One region of the Bacillus sp. 01N42_2 genome, then DNA from elsewhere that is predicted to be linked to it. Evidence: predicted binding sites of a transcription regulator. Region 1 holds the regulator's gene; the other holds the start of a gene.
What was found. Region 1 encodes NrdR, which represses ribonucleotide reductase genes. Its sites were predicted from a motif close to AACACNATATATNGTGTT; they were not measured.

Region 1 (7,147 bases):
TCATAGCCGAGGCTCAGCTCTTTATCCACAATGTAGCGCTCAATCACGCGGCGGATGGTCGCGCCTTTCGGCAGCCAGAGCGGCAGGCCTTGTCCGACTTTTTGAGAGTTGGCGAACAATTTTAGTTCTTTGCCCAGTTTTCTGTGGTCGCGTTCTTTCGCTTCTTCAAGCATGCGCAAATGCTCTTTCAGGTCATCTTTTTTAAAGAAAGCCGTGCCGTAAATGCGCTGAAGCATTTGGTTTTTGCTGTCGCCGCGCCAGTATGCGCCTGCAAGGCTGAGCAGCTTAAATTCTTTAATTTTTCCTGTAGACGGCACGTGCACGCCGCGGCAGAGGTCAAAAAATTCACCCTGCTCATAAATGGAGACCGTTTCTCCTTCTGGGATGGCATCCAGCAGTTCAAGCTTCAGATTATCGCCGATTTCCGCAAACATGGCTTTTGCTTCCTCACGGCTCACTTCTTTTCGGATGATCGGCAGATTTTCACCGACGATGCGTTTCATTTCTTTTTCAATCTTCGGAAGATCATCCGGCGTCAGCGCCTGCTCCATTTCAACGTCATAATAGAACCCGTTTTCAATGACGGGGCCGACTCCGAATTTCACATCTTTATAAATGCGTTTAATCGCCTGAGCCAATAAATGCGCCGTGCTGTGACGCATGATATTCAGGCCTTCTTCTGTGCCTTCTGTAATAATTTCTACGGCACCGTCCTCTTGAATCGGCGTTCTTAAATCAATTTCCTGTCCGTTCAGTTTTCCGGCTAAAGACTTTTTCTTTAATCCCGGACTGATGGATGCCGCGATATCTTCTGTTGTTGTTCCTTTCGGAAATTCCTTTACCGCTCCGTCCGGAAATGTGATGTTGATCATATCTGACATCTTCGTCACTCCTTTTTTTATGCAAATCAAAAACCCCGCCCCCTATGAAAGGGACGAGGTTAAATAAACGGAATCGTGGTTCCACCCTTTTTTCCGCGCGGCCTGTTTTTTTCGGCGCCTGCGGCTCTAAACTCTGTAACGGGAGTTCCCGTCAGCTATTACTGGCGCTTATTCCGGCGTTCACAGCTGAAGTTCAAAGGCGGTAAAGACAATGATCCATAGCTGGAAAGCTTTCAGCCTGGGCTCTCCTCTCTTATAAAGCCGGTATCAATGCTTCATGTCCTTATCAATACGTGTAGCAATCATTAATCTGTTATGTATTATAAAATGTCTGTGAGAAAAATGCAACTCGGTTTTCCGTCTGATTTCGCACAGACAGCCCCGCTGCTGCCGCAAGGCCGTCTGTGCAGCTATCCTTCCGTCTTTTCCGCCGCAAACGCGCCTAACGGAAAAAGACGCACCCGCTCCTGAAACACGTTTTGAATCGTTCTGGACATCATATGCTCCGGTTTGTCCGTATATAGTTCTACCGTCTCAGGCGCGATGGAGATCAGCGGCGCAAGCAGGTGGGAATCTATATACATCGGGTGCTCCCGCACAAACCGTCTGTCTATGTATTTTTTCTGTTCCCGTTCTGACACATAGCGCAGCTCCCACAGTGTAAAAGCCCGGTCATGTACGATATGGACTTTCTTCATCCGCGGCGGATTGGATGTCACGTAATCTCTCAAAGACTGGATAAAGTTTTGATATTCCTGTTCCATCCGGTATTCATCTATCGCAGCCTCGGTATATTCCCTGAGCCGCTCATAATACCTGCCGAGCCGGAACGTCTGAAACGAACGCACGGAAAAAACACCCGCATCAAGTGAAATCGTCCGGAGCGCTTCTGAAATAAACTGTGTGCGCGGCTCTTTCTTCGGCTCAAACGGATGATCATCAAGCTCTCCTTCCATAATGCTGTGTGCAAGCTGAAGGATTTGCTGCTGTTCATCCTGATCGGTGAAGCAGTATTCGTCTTCAATAAGCGAAAGCATATGCTCGTCTTCTTTACATTCTAAAAAAAATCTGACCAGGATCGGCTCAATAAAGCGCTGAACGCAAAAAGCCGATTCCGACCTTGCGATTCCGACTTTTTTTATGCCTTCACGGACAATAAAATGTCTCCGGTCGTCCGATTGCTGAATGAGATGTAAAAAAGCGGCGGTATCGTGGTCATCTTCAAAGATCACTTCAAGCATATTTGTCCCCCCTTACGGCATCTGTTACAAGTATATGGGGGATGTTTTTAAAATAGACGTAAAGGTTAGCTTTCACCGCCGAACAAATGGCGGACCTTCTTCTTAAAGATGAGGGGAAGCGATAAAAACACGATGTAAAGACAGATGACTCCGAGCATGTTCAGCACATTTCCGGACATAAAGCTCGCGCCAAGCACATTCAGAACGATCGTCCCCGGAATGATGCCCGCTGCGGTCGCCAAAAAATATGTCATCGGCCTGACTTTCGAAAGGCCCGCGGCATAGCTGATCACATCAAAATTCACAGGCAGAATGCGAAGGATAAAAATATAAAAGAAGCCATTGGTTTTCATCTGCTTTTGAATGGCTTCCATTTTTCCGTGACGGCTTTTTTCTTTAAAGGCAAACAGCCCGGCCGCAAAAAAAGACGCGGCCGCAGCGCCCATTGAGCCCGCCAGCGTATACACGGTGCCGAAAAACGGTCCGAACGCCAATCCTCCGGCGACGGAAACGATTGATACGGGAAACAGCACAAAAGGCCTGACGATGGAAATTCCGATAAACACAAGCGGCGCAAAGACACCGAACGATAACACCCAAAGACGGATCTCCTTAGGCGACAGATTCAGATATTTGCGGTTTGCCCACAGCAAAAGGCCGGCTCCCGCCGCAGCCGCAGCCCATGTGACAGCCTTCTTATTCCTCATTCCCTCAAATCCTTCCCTTTGGACGCCGGCATTATGGACGGCGGCGGTTTTCCCCGTCAAGACGGACAGGCGAAGCCAAATATAAAATCCGCTCCATCAATCTTGCCGCTTTTACCTCTTCCTTTTCTCCCCTCTGTGAATACGTAAAATGATGCTTCAGCTCGTCAGGTGAAAAATTGGACGAGAAAAACGTGGGAAGCTGCTGGCTCATTCTGTGCTGAAGCACGGTGCCGATGACCTCATCCCTGACCCAGCTTGTCATTGACTCCGCTCCGATGTCATCAAGCATCAGGACGGGCGTCGTTTTGACCATATTCAGTTTCTCCTCCAGCGACTGATCCTGGAGCGAGTTTTTCAGCTCTCTGACAAATTCGGGAACATATACGATCATTGATGAATACTCTTTTTCCGCCAGTTCATTAGCAATGGCGGCTAGAATAAATGTCTTTCCGATTCCGAATTTTCCGTACAGGTACAGCCCCTTGCCTTTGCCCGTTTCATTATAGCTTTTCAGAAAATCCGTCACATGCTGGAAGATGCCGAGTCTGCTCGGATCTGTAATGTCGATCTGCTGAAACGTCGCGCCGAGAAGATCCCGCTGGATATACATGCTCTTCATCAGGGACTTTTGTCTTTTCTGGCGGTCGAGCTTTCTCTTTTCCGGACATTCGTAATATTCAATATCAATAGAACGTCCGTTGATCACAAGCTTCGGATGATAGCCTTCAAGCAGGCTGTTCGTCTCGTTGTCTTTTGAACAGAAGGCGCACTGCTTGCTTTGCTGAACGTATTCGTACAGTTTATTTAACCCTCTGTCAATCATGCTTTGATTAATTGCATCTTTCTGTTCCTTCAAAAAAGCCTGGACGTCTTTGTCGGCCATGACTTGCTGCTGCATTCGTTCCAGGCGTTTTTGAAAGTCAGGTCTCTTCGTCACGCCTTCTAAGGATCGGCTGATCGGTTCCATTCAGTATCACCCCGCTTCTCTGTCTCAGTAGGCAGAGTATTTTTTCAGTTTTTTCATTTCTTCCATCATTTTTTTCTTCTGTTCTTCGAGATCCTCCGCGGAAAGAGCCGGCTGCTGTTCAGGCTTCTTCCCGGTTTCTTCTTCTTTCATCCAATCAGGGCGCTTTTCTTCCCGGACGGTTTTTTTGCCGCGCGCCGCGCCGTTTGTTTTGCCGTCCGCCCAATCAAGATACTGCCTGTGCTCTTCTATTGCGAGCTTCATTGCTTCCCGGACCGTTTTTACTTTCTTTCTGGCCCAGTGAGCGGCGATTTTTTGAATATAGTTTTTGGACAGCTTCATATCCGTTTTCAGCATGACATAATAAATCAGCACATTGGTGACACCGGGCTCAAGCTTCTGTTCGAACATAATATCAGCGATAATCTGCAAGTCTGCTTTGGACGGCTCGGTCCCGTCCGCAATGTCCTGAAGAAGCTTTCTCGGTGATATGGTCTCAAGCTGTGCAATGAGTTCGGCATTCAATGAATCGTCCTTTTCCGTCTTGTTTTCCCGCAGACGGACAGGCTGTGTTTTATCAATCAGTTCCGGAAGCTTCCCGCTTCTTTCAATTTGGTACCAGTCGCTGGCCGCTTTCCTCAGCGCTTCGGCCGTTATCGTATCCTGTTCATTAATTGCGGTCATGACGACGTGCTGCATGGAGATAGGATCTATTCCGTATAAATATGAAAGCTTTTTAATGCTCTCCCGCACGTCCTGCGTGATTGATTTGCGCGGTATCATCGTTTCTGACAGTCCCGCCATGAAAAGCTCAAAATCAAACACTTCCTCCGTCACCGTATAGGAAGGCGCTTGTCCGACAGACGCCGTCTCATAGTCCTCGGGGAGCTTCATCGCTTCTTCCATATCCGGCGTCATTTTCCATTCGCTCGGCTGAAAAGAGGCAAAGGCGTGATTAAACGGACGCGTAATTTCCCTTGCGTCCGCACCGACGGAAGGATGCGTGTAAAATTGTCTCAGCTGTTGGTATTTCGTTTTACCGACTCTGTTATAAAGAAAGACATTCAGCATGCCGTCTTCAAAAAAATCATTCGGTCTGAGCGGGGGCAGCAGCTCATAAATAAACATCCGTTCCTTTTGCTCGGACTCCCGGATATACACTTTCAGCAGCCCGATTCCTTCAAGCTTTCCCTGTTCATGATGAATCTTTTTTAGATTTGCCTGCATCATGCCCATCAGCTGTCTGTGCGTGGATTCAGCTCCCCACAAACGGTTCTGCTCAAGCTCCCCCCATAAAGTCATATACAGAGAGAATGCAAATGAACCGATCAGCGGCTGGTACAGATGTGTCAAAACCTGTCTGTCGACATCCTGAAGAAGCGAACGGCTTTTGACCGTATAAGGATCTACAGGCAATACGTCATTCCAATAGTCAGCCATGATTCTCAAACCTTCCGATATGTTTCTACTCTCATTTTACACCGTTTCCGTCATCTATCAAATGCCAATTTTGCTCATGAGAAAAGAGCCAGACATCATCTCTTAGCTCTTTAGCGCTCTTTCTTTATTAAATCTTTCAATTCATCAATAAACACGTTTATATCTTTAAACTGCCGGTAGACCGAGGCAAAGCGGACATAAGACACCTCATCTATTTTCGCCAGCCGGTCCATCACCATTTCTCCGACAAGTTCGCTTTTGACTTCAGATACGCCTTGATTTCGCAGCTCTTTTTCAATGTCAAAGCACATGTCTTCAAGTGTTTTTAAAGGAACGGGCCTTTTTTCACAGGCTTTAATTAATCCGCGCAGCATTTTTTCACGGCTGAATTCTTCCCGGACGCCTTCTTTTTTCACGACGATCAGAGGCATCTCTTCAAACTTCTCAAATGTAGTGAAGCGGTAATGGCAGGCTTCGCACTCCCGCCTTCTGCGGATTGATTTCCCTTCGTCCGCAGGCCGTGAATCAAGTACGCGGGAACCGTTATGCTGGCATGAAGGACATTTCAATTGGATCAGCTCCCATCTGTTTCATTGCTGTAATGCGGTTCGCAAGCTTCCGGTAAATGCCCGCCAACGTATCTAGGATGAGCCTATTGTGTTGGGAGAGCCGATAGACCGGCCTTATCTTCTTCTATTTTACAAAAAAATTGCTTAAAGAAAAAGCAATGCTGTTTTTTTACATAAGAAAAGGAGCATCAGCTTCAAAGCGCGTAATGGCTTTTTCAGCTTAGCTCCCTTGTGTTTGCGTTTTGAAAATTACAGAACTTTCGCTTGTGCCTGTTTAATCTGTACAGGCCCCATTCCTCTCGGTATTTCAATGTTTTCTCTTGTATCTGCATGTAATGCGTCCGCAATGTAATCAGCAGCCACATTAGGATCCAGGTCTCCACAAGTATAAACATCAATGCTTGCATATCCGTGTTCAGGAAAACTGTGAATCGTTAAATGTGACTCAGAGATAATAACGACTCCGCTTACGCCTTGCGGTGCAAATTTGTGAAATGCGACCTCGCGCACTTCAGCTCCTGATTTCAAAGCAGCATTTACAAACGTTTTTTCAATAAAATCCATGTCATTGAGCTTATCAAAATCGCATCCCCACAGCTCGGAGATGACGTGACGCCCCATTGTTTCCATAATCATGGACCCCCCTTAACAAGAATTAAAAAAGTGAATTTCCGAGAACTGACCCGGCCATTTACCACGGGGGAAAGTTAGTCCGGAGAGGTCCTAACCCTTTAAGTAATTCCGAAGCAGTCACGAGCAAGAAGTTCACGAAAGATAGTATACTGTGTTTAAGTTTATTTTGCAAGGAGTGTTTTTTTGCAAATATGCCGTTAAGGGTTTTTTCTAACAAATGTCCATGATCTTTATTCTACACAGCTGACGGGTGTTTCATTCGCGCGGCGACGTGGCGGATAAGATCAACGACCCGGCAGGAATATCCCCATTCATTGTCATACCAGGCGAGCACCTTTACTTTCCGGTCTTCCATCACCATTGTCGTCAGCCCGTCAATGATCGCCGAGTGTGAATTCGTATTATAATCCGAAGAAACGAGTGGTTCATCCGAATAATCAAGTATTCCGTACATTGACGTCTTTGCGGCTCGTTGGAATGCGGCGTTCACTTGCTCGGCCGACACATCTGTTTTCAGGTCACAGACAAGGTCCACTAAGGACACGTTAGGAACGGGAACCCGCAGAGCCAGGCCGTGAAGTTTTCCTTTCAGATGAGGCAGCACGAGCGACAGCGCTTTAGCCGCGCCTGTAGAAGTCGGAATGATGGATTCTCCGCACGCTCTCGCCCTCCGCAGATCTTTATGCGGATTGTCGATATTTTTTTGGTCATT
Region 2 (7,147 bases), on a different contig from region 1:
TATAACGCTTGCGGCAATGATGGAAAGAAGCGGTCTGGATAAAGAAGATTTACATATGGAATCTGAAGGAATTGTAGATGTAACAAACGGTGTGTTCACGTATCAAAAAATCATTCACCGCCCGTTTATATTATTAAAGCCGGATGCAAACGAAACGGATTTTGCACTGGCCAGGAAGTTAGCGCAAAAAGCGGAATCGTCGTGTATGATTTCACGAGCGGTTCAGGGAAACGTGGAGATGGAGCTTGAGGTTGAAGTAAAAGCCGCCCGCGCATGACGAATTCAAACGGTCAGCTCCGGGCCGTTTGATTTTTTTTCGTTTTTTGAGATTTGGAACGGTTGAGCAGGATGACGCCCGTGATGACCAACACAAGACCGATCATCATTTTGATCGTCATGGCTTCCTTAAAAACAATAAAGCCGACGATTGCAGTTAAAGCCGTGCCGACACCTGACCATGTTGCGTATGCGGTGGATAAATCAAGGCTTTTCAATGAAAAGCTCAAAAACATAAAAGAGGCTCCGATTCCGGCAATGACGCCGAGAGCGGGCCACAGGTGCGTAAAACCGTCCGACAGCTTCAGCATCGTGCTCCCGAACACTTCTGATACAATGGCTAATGCCAAGCAAAGTAATCCTTTCATCAGCATGCCTCTCCTTTCTACCAATTCATCAAAATGACACCGGCCAATAAGAAAAAGAGTCCGATGACGGCCTGCTTGTCCAGTTTTTCCTGAAACCACTTCGCTCCGATAATGGACGCAAGCACCGTTCCGGCCCCGCTCCATGTGGCATAGGATAAGCTGAGCGGAATAAGATTCAGTGTCAGTGAAAGCATATAAAAGGCCAATGAATAGCCAGCCACTACAAGCGCGCTCGGCACAAACCGCGTAAATCCGCGGGAGACCTTCAGCATGGCCGCACCCATTGACTCTGATAAAATAGCAATTGTGAGGAAGATATAACCCAGAATCATATCCAATCCCCCTCTCATCATCATCTTTCATGCCTTTTGTTTAAGGCAGTAAAATAAAATAATATCCGAACTTTACCCGGCAAGTCAAGACATTCGGCCTATATAAAAAGGCCCCTGAAAGGAGCCCTTTTTGATTGTCTTAGTAGTAATACGGATAACCTCCGTACGGATAGTAAGGGTAGCCGTAACCTCCGTACAAATACGGATTGAACAAAGCGCTTCCGACAAGTCCCCCGACAAGCCCTCCGACAAACGGTCCGCCGTAAAAACCAAACGGACGTCCGAACCCGCCAAACCAAGGCCGGCCAAAACCAAAACCCGGCCGTCCGAATCCGAAGCCGAATCCGGGACGTCCGAACCCGAATCCAGGCCGGCCGAACCCAAATCCAGGCCGTCCAAACCCAAATCCAGGCCGTCCAAACTGTCTCATATCACTATCTGCTTCGTATGTGTATTCTTCATTCATAATTAAGGTACCTCCAAGAATAAATTTTAGATGATAACAGAGTATTCAGCCCACCAATTTTTGATTGGGCGTTTATCAAAAAAATAAAGGAGTGAGCTTTTGTGGGCCTGTATCAGTCCGATTGGTCAAAAAAACCTCCGCACACACACGCTTACCGGGCTGTAACGGATATTGTGCAGGGGCATTACCATTTGATCGAAGGCTTCTCACAGCCTGAGAACGGCAGCAATACGGATCAGCATACACATTTCTATACGGGTATCACCTCATTTGAAAACGGCCATTTCCACAGATATTACGGTATTTCCGGCCCTGCCATTCCGAGGGTTGACGGAACGCATTACCATGAGCTTTCAGAGACCACCTTTGCCGCCTACAATGAGCCGATTCAGATCCAGTACGGCGGCGTCGTTTACGATCCGCGGGAGGAAGGCCGGAAAACGCACCGCCACACGCTCAAGGGAAAAACGAAAGAGGTTGTCGGCAACGAGCCGATCGGGTGGTAATTGACGTTTAGCGCTCAGGAAAAAGGGCAAAATGGATAGGTGCATGGAGCAATGAATGCTATAATTAGGGGGAGATTTATAAAAGAGAGTGATACATATTGAAAAATACAAAACAGCCTGTCGTCATACTTGTCGGGCCGACGGCAGTCGGAAAAACAAAACTGAGCATCGGACTCGCAAAAATGCTGAATGCGGAAATCATCAGCGGGGATTCCATGCAGGTATATAAAGGGATGGACATCGGAACGGCCAAAGTCACCGAAGAAGAGACAGAAGGCGTGCCGCATCATCTGATTGATATTTTGGAGCCGTCCGACACGTTTTCAACGGCTGATTATCAAAAAATGGTGAGAGAAAAAATCAGCGAGATTGCCGCCAGAGGAAAGCTCCCGATGATTGTCGGAGGGACGGGTCTGTACATCCAGTCTGTGCTGTATGATTATACGTTTACGGAACACTCCGGTGATCCTTTATTCAGGGAGCGCATGGAGAAACTGGCTGCCGAAGAAGGGGCTGAGGCTCTTCATGCCAAACTTGCGGCGGCCGATCCGGAAGCAGCGGCAGCCATTCATCAAAACAATACGCGAAGAGTCATCCGCGCTCTCGAAATTCTGCACATATCGGGCAAAACAATGTCAGAACATCTTAAAACTCAAAAACGGGAGCTGCTTTACAATGCGGTGCTCATCGGTCTTACAATGGACAGAGAAGTGCTGTACGGCCGGATTAACGAGCGTGTTGACCTGATGATGGAAGCCGGCCTTCTTGAGGAAGTCAAGCGGCTGTATGATATGAATATCCGGGACAGCCAATCGATTCAGGCGATCGGCTATAAAGAGCTGTATGAATATCTTGATGGAAAAGTGCCGCTTTCTCAGGCCGTGGAGCAATTAAAACAAAATTCAAGACGTTATGCGAAACGTCAGCTGACCTGGTTTCGCAATAAAATGTCTGTTTCATGGACCGATATGACGCCGCCTGTTGATCTTGAACAGAAAAAAAAGGAAATTTTCGAGTGTATAGCAGGAAAACTGGAAATTTAATCGAAACAGTATTGTATTGAGAACCAAGGAGGACGAAACATGAAACCGATTAATATTCAGGATCAGTTTTTGAATCAAATCCGAAAAGACAATACGTTCGTCACGGTATTTTTACTCAACGGCTTTCAGCTTCGCGGCCAGGTAAAAGGCTTTGACAACTTTACCGTCTTACTCGAAACGGAGGGGAAGCAGCAGCTTATTTATAAACATGCCATCTCCACGTTCGCCCCGCAAAAAAACGTTCAGCTTGAGCTTGAATAAACTTTTGCCAAAGACCATGAACAATGGTCTTTTTCTATGCGCATCTGTATATTGCCGGCTTTATATCGGCAACATAAAAGGGGGCTTGGAAAGCGATGTTCGAAAGTGAGAATGAACTGAGAAGAATCAGGATAACGCTCGTCTGGATCGCTGTTTTTTTGCTGTTTGGAGCATGCAGCAATCATGAAACGGTGGTGACGGATGATGACGGCGGCTCGGCGGATGCCGAACCGCAGACAGAAGGCACGGTGCAGCTGGAGCATAACCATTTCGGCGTCGTCGAAGACGGTTATTTAAAAATATATCGTTACGACGAAAAAACGAATAAAGTCAAACTGAAAAAAGAAACGACGTTAGATGAGCTTGAATAAATTTCACAAGCTTTCGAATTTACAAAGCGGGCCGCACAAGCTACACTAGGTACTGACATTGATCATGCAGAGGGTGAGACGATTGAAACACAAGGTGATAATCAACCATTGGGAAGAAACCTGTGAAGATGATTCCTGCTATGAATATGGAACCAGCATCATTGTTGACGGCAAAGAACTGCTCAGAGAGGCTTCCATCACAAGCGCTCTGAAAGCCGTGCTGAAAGAAATCGGTGCTGATGCGGAAATAGAAGAGACCGTTGAAAGCGAAAAAAAATGTGATTCTTACAAAAAATAAGAATAAAAGTCTAGACTACTAAGCAGTTTTTTTTCATGTTATGATAGACATCGGCTTACACATGACACCTTGAGTAGGATGAGAGATGATTCTCGTTCTGCTCTCTTTTTTGGGCGTTAATCGGGGCAGAACCAAGGTCCGCTCTTTCAAAAATATGAACTTTTTATAAATCGATCTCAATATGTTGTGTTTTTCTGAGAGGTTAGTATACTATATATAGTGTTAAGAGATTCATTATTTTTGATAGGTCGTGATAAGGATGGTTCAAATCATATTTGATTCAAAGACAGGGAATGTTCAGCGTTTTGTGAATAAAACAGACTTTCAGCTGATCCGCAAGGTGGATGAAATGGACCACGTGGACACTCCGTTTGTTTTGGTCACCTACACGACAAACTTCGGCCAGGTACCGGCATCAACACAATCATTTCTCGAAAAATACGCCCATCTCTTATTAGGAGTCGCTGCGAGCGGCAACAAAGTATGGGGCGATAACTTTGCAAAAAGCGCCGATACCATTTCAAGACAATATCAGGTGCCGATCTTGCACAAATTTGAACTCAGCGGCACAGCGAAAGACGTTGAATTGTTTACTCAGGAGGTAGAAAAAGTTGTCACAAAACCAAGTGCCAAAATGGATTCAGTTAAATAACGAAATTATGATCCAACAAGATGGAAAATTCCAGTTTGATAAAGATAAAGAGGCTGTACATAGCTATTTTGTTGACTATATCAACCAAAACACAGTTTACTTTCACGATTTGAAAGAGAAGCTGGATTATTTAATTGAAAACCAATACTACGAAGAAGAATTCTTAAGCCTGTATTCTTTTGAAGACATTAAAGAAGTGTTTAAGACAGCTTACGCAAAGAAGTTTCGTTTTCCTTCCTTCATGAGTGCGTTTAAATTCTATAATGACTATGCTTTGAAAACGAATGACAAAAAAAGAATCCTCGAGCGTTACGAGGACCGGATCTCAATTGTTGCGCTGTTCTTCGCAAACGGCGACACTGAGAAAGCGAAAGAATATGTGAATCTGATGATCAATCAGGAATATCAGCCGAGCACACCGACATTCTTAAATGCGGGCCGCAAACGCCGCGGAGAGCTTGTCAGCTGTTTCCTCTTGGAAGTCAATGATTCCTTAAACGACATCTCAAGAGCGATCGACATCTCCATGCAGCTTTCTAAACTGGGCGGCGGGGTTTCTCTTAACCTGTCTAAGCTCCGTGCGAAAGGTGAAGCGATCAAAGATGTGGAAAACGCCACAAAAGGCGTCGTAGGGGTGATGAAGCTTCTTGATAATGCGTTCCGCTACGCTGACCAAATGGGGCAGAGACAAGGCTCAGGCGCGGCATACCTGAACATCTTCCACCGGGATATTAATGATTTTCTTGATACGAAAAAAATCTCGGCTGATGAAGATGTCCGCGTTAAAACCCTTTCCATCGGCGTCGTGATTCCGGACAAGTTTGTCGAGCTTGCGCGTGAGGATAAAGCCGCTTACGTCTTTTATCCGCATACGATTTATAAAGAATACGGCCAGCATATGGACGAAATGGACATGACGGCGATGTATGAGGAGCTTGTCGACAACCCGCGCGTCAAAAAAGAAAAAGTAAATGCGCGCAAATTGCTTGAAAAGCTTGCCGTTCTCCGTTCTGAGTCAGGCTATCCGTACATTATGTTCCAGGATAACGTAAACAAAGAGCACGCGAATAACCACGTATCAAAAGTGAAATTCTCGAACCTTTGCTCAGAGGTGCTTCAGGCGTCACAGGTTTCAGCTTACACAGATTATGACGAGGAAGACGAAATCGGCCTGGACATTTCCTGCAACCTTGGTTCTTTAAATATTTTAAATGTCATGAAACATAAATCGATTGAGCGCACGGTGAAACTCGCGACGGATTCCCTGACTCATGTCTCCGAGACGACGGATATCCGCAACGCGCCGGCAGTCAGACGCGCAAACAAAGCGATGAAGTCGATCGGTCTAGGCGCGATGAACCTGCACGGCTACCTTGCCCAAAACGGCATCGCTTACGAAAGCCCGGAAGCAAGAGACTTCGCGAATACGTTCTTTATGATGGTGAACTTTTATTCCATCCAGCGTTCAGCTGAGCTTGCAAAAGAAAAAGGCGAAACGTTTGAGCATTATGAAGGCTCCACTTATGCAACGGGAGAATATTTCAATAAATATATCGAAAAAGAATTCTCGCCGGCATACGAAAAAATCGCTGCGCTCTTTGAAGGCATGCACATCCCGACAATCGAAGACTGGAAAGAGCTGAAGGCGTTTGTCGCTGAAAACGGCATGTACCACAGCTACAGACTGTGCATCGCGCCGACAGGCTCCATTTCCTACGTCCAATCCAGCACGGCATCCGTTATGCCGATTATGGAACGGATTGAAGAAAGAACATACGGAAACTCCAAAACATATTATCCGATGCCGGGGTTAGCGTCTAATAACTGGTTCTTCTACAAAGAAGCTTATGATATGGACATGTTCAAAGTGGTGGATATGATCGCGACAATCCAGCAGCATATCGATCAGGGAATCAGCTTTACCCTGTTTTTGAAAGATACGATGACAACTCGTGATCTGAACCGTATTGATCTGTATGCCCACCATAGAGGCATCAAAACCATTTACTATGCAAGAACGAAAGATACCGGGCAGGACAGCTGTCTTTCTTGTGTCGTTTGATTAAAGGAGAGTTTACAGTGACAAAAATTTATGACGCAGCAAACTGGTCAAAGCATGAAGATGATTTTACCCAAATGTTTTACAACCAAAACGTAAAGCAGTTCTGGCTTCCCGAAGAGATCGCATTAAACGGCGATCTCCTCACTTGGAAGTACTTGGGTAAAAATGAGCAGGATACGTATATGAAAGTGCTCGCCGGCCTGACACTGCTTGATACAGAGCAGGGGAACACAGGCATGCCGATTGTGGCCGAGCACGTAGAAGGCCATCAGCGAAAAGCGGTTCTTAATTTCATGGCGATGATGGAAAACGCGGTGCACGCAAAATCATATTCAAATATTTTTATGACACTTGCTCCGACTGAAACGATCAACGAAGTGTTTGAATGGGTAAAGCAAAATAAGTACCTGCAGAAAAAAGCCCAAACCGTCGTCGGACTGTACCGCGCCATCAAAAAAGACGATGAGATTTCGCTGTTTAAAGCGATGGTTGCTTCCGTTTACTTAGAAAGC

Region 2: a site for NrdR is predicted at 4,128-4,145, ahead of nrdI (class Ib ribonucleoside-diphosphate reductase assembly flavoprotein NrdI). Genes of this name have one in related genera too.

What each region holds. Positions count from the first base shown of each region.
Region 1 is NZ_JBFTRO010000003.1:392,033-399,179, forward strand. Features, by position in the region: gene thrS (threonine--tRNA ligase) at 1-881, opposite strand, end outside; gene ytxC (putative sporulation protein YtxC) at 1,292-2,122, opposite strand; gene AC1DN5_RS09545 (TVP38/TMEM64 family protein) at 2,188-2,829, opposite strand; gene dnaI (primosomal protein DnaI) at 2,861-3,796, opposite strand; gene dnaB (replicative helicase loading/DNA remodeling protein DnaB) at 3,821-5,233, opposite strand; gene nrdR (transcriptional regulator NrdR) at 5,344-5,802, opposite strand; gene speD (adenosylmethionine decarboxylase) at 6,052-6,432, opposite strand; gene AC1DN5_RS09570 (glyceraldehyde-3-phosphate dehydrogenase) at 6,671-7,147, opposite strand, start outside.
Region 2 is NZ_JBFTRO010000002.1:142,997-150,143, reverse strand. Features, by position in the region: gene AC1DN5_RS04720 (OsmC family protein) at 1-277, shown strand, start outside; gene erbB (SMR family multidrug efflux transporter EbrB) at 291-644, opposite strand; gene erbA (SMR family multidrug efflux transporter EbrA) at 662-976, opposite strand; gene AC1DN5_RS04705 (hypothetical protein) at 1,116-1,442, opposite strand; gene AC1DN5_RS04700 (YmaF family protein) at 1,544-1,948, shown strand; gene miaA (tRNA (adenosine(37)-N6)-dimethylallyltransferase MiaA) at 2,047-2,991, shown strand; gene hfq (RNA chaperone Hfq) at 3,031-3,252, shown strand; gene AC1DN5_RS04685 (YmzC family protein) at 3,348-3,623, shown strand; gene AC1DN5_RS04680 (hypothetical protein) at 3,706-3,921, shown strand; gene nrdI (class Ib ribonucleoside-diphosphate reductase assembly flavoprotein NrdI) at 4,181-4,573, shown strand; gene nrdE (class 1b ribonucleoside-diphosphate reductase subunit alpha) at 4,533-6,635, shown strand; gene nrdF (class 1b ribonucleoside-diphosphate reductase subunit beta) at 6,653-7,147, shown strand, end outside.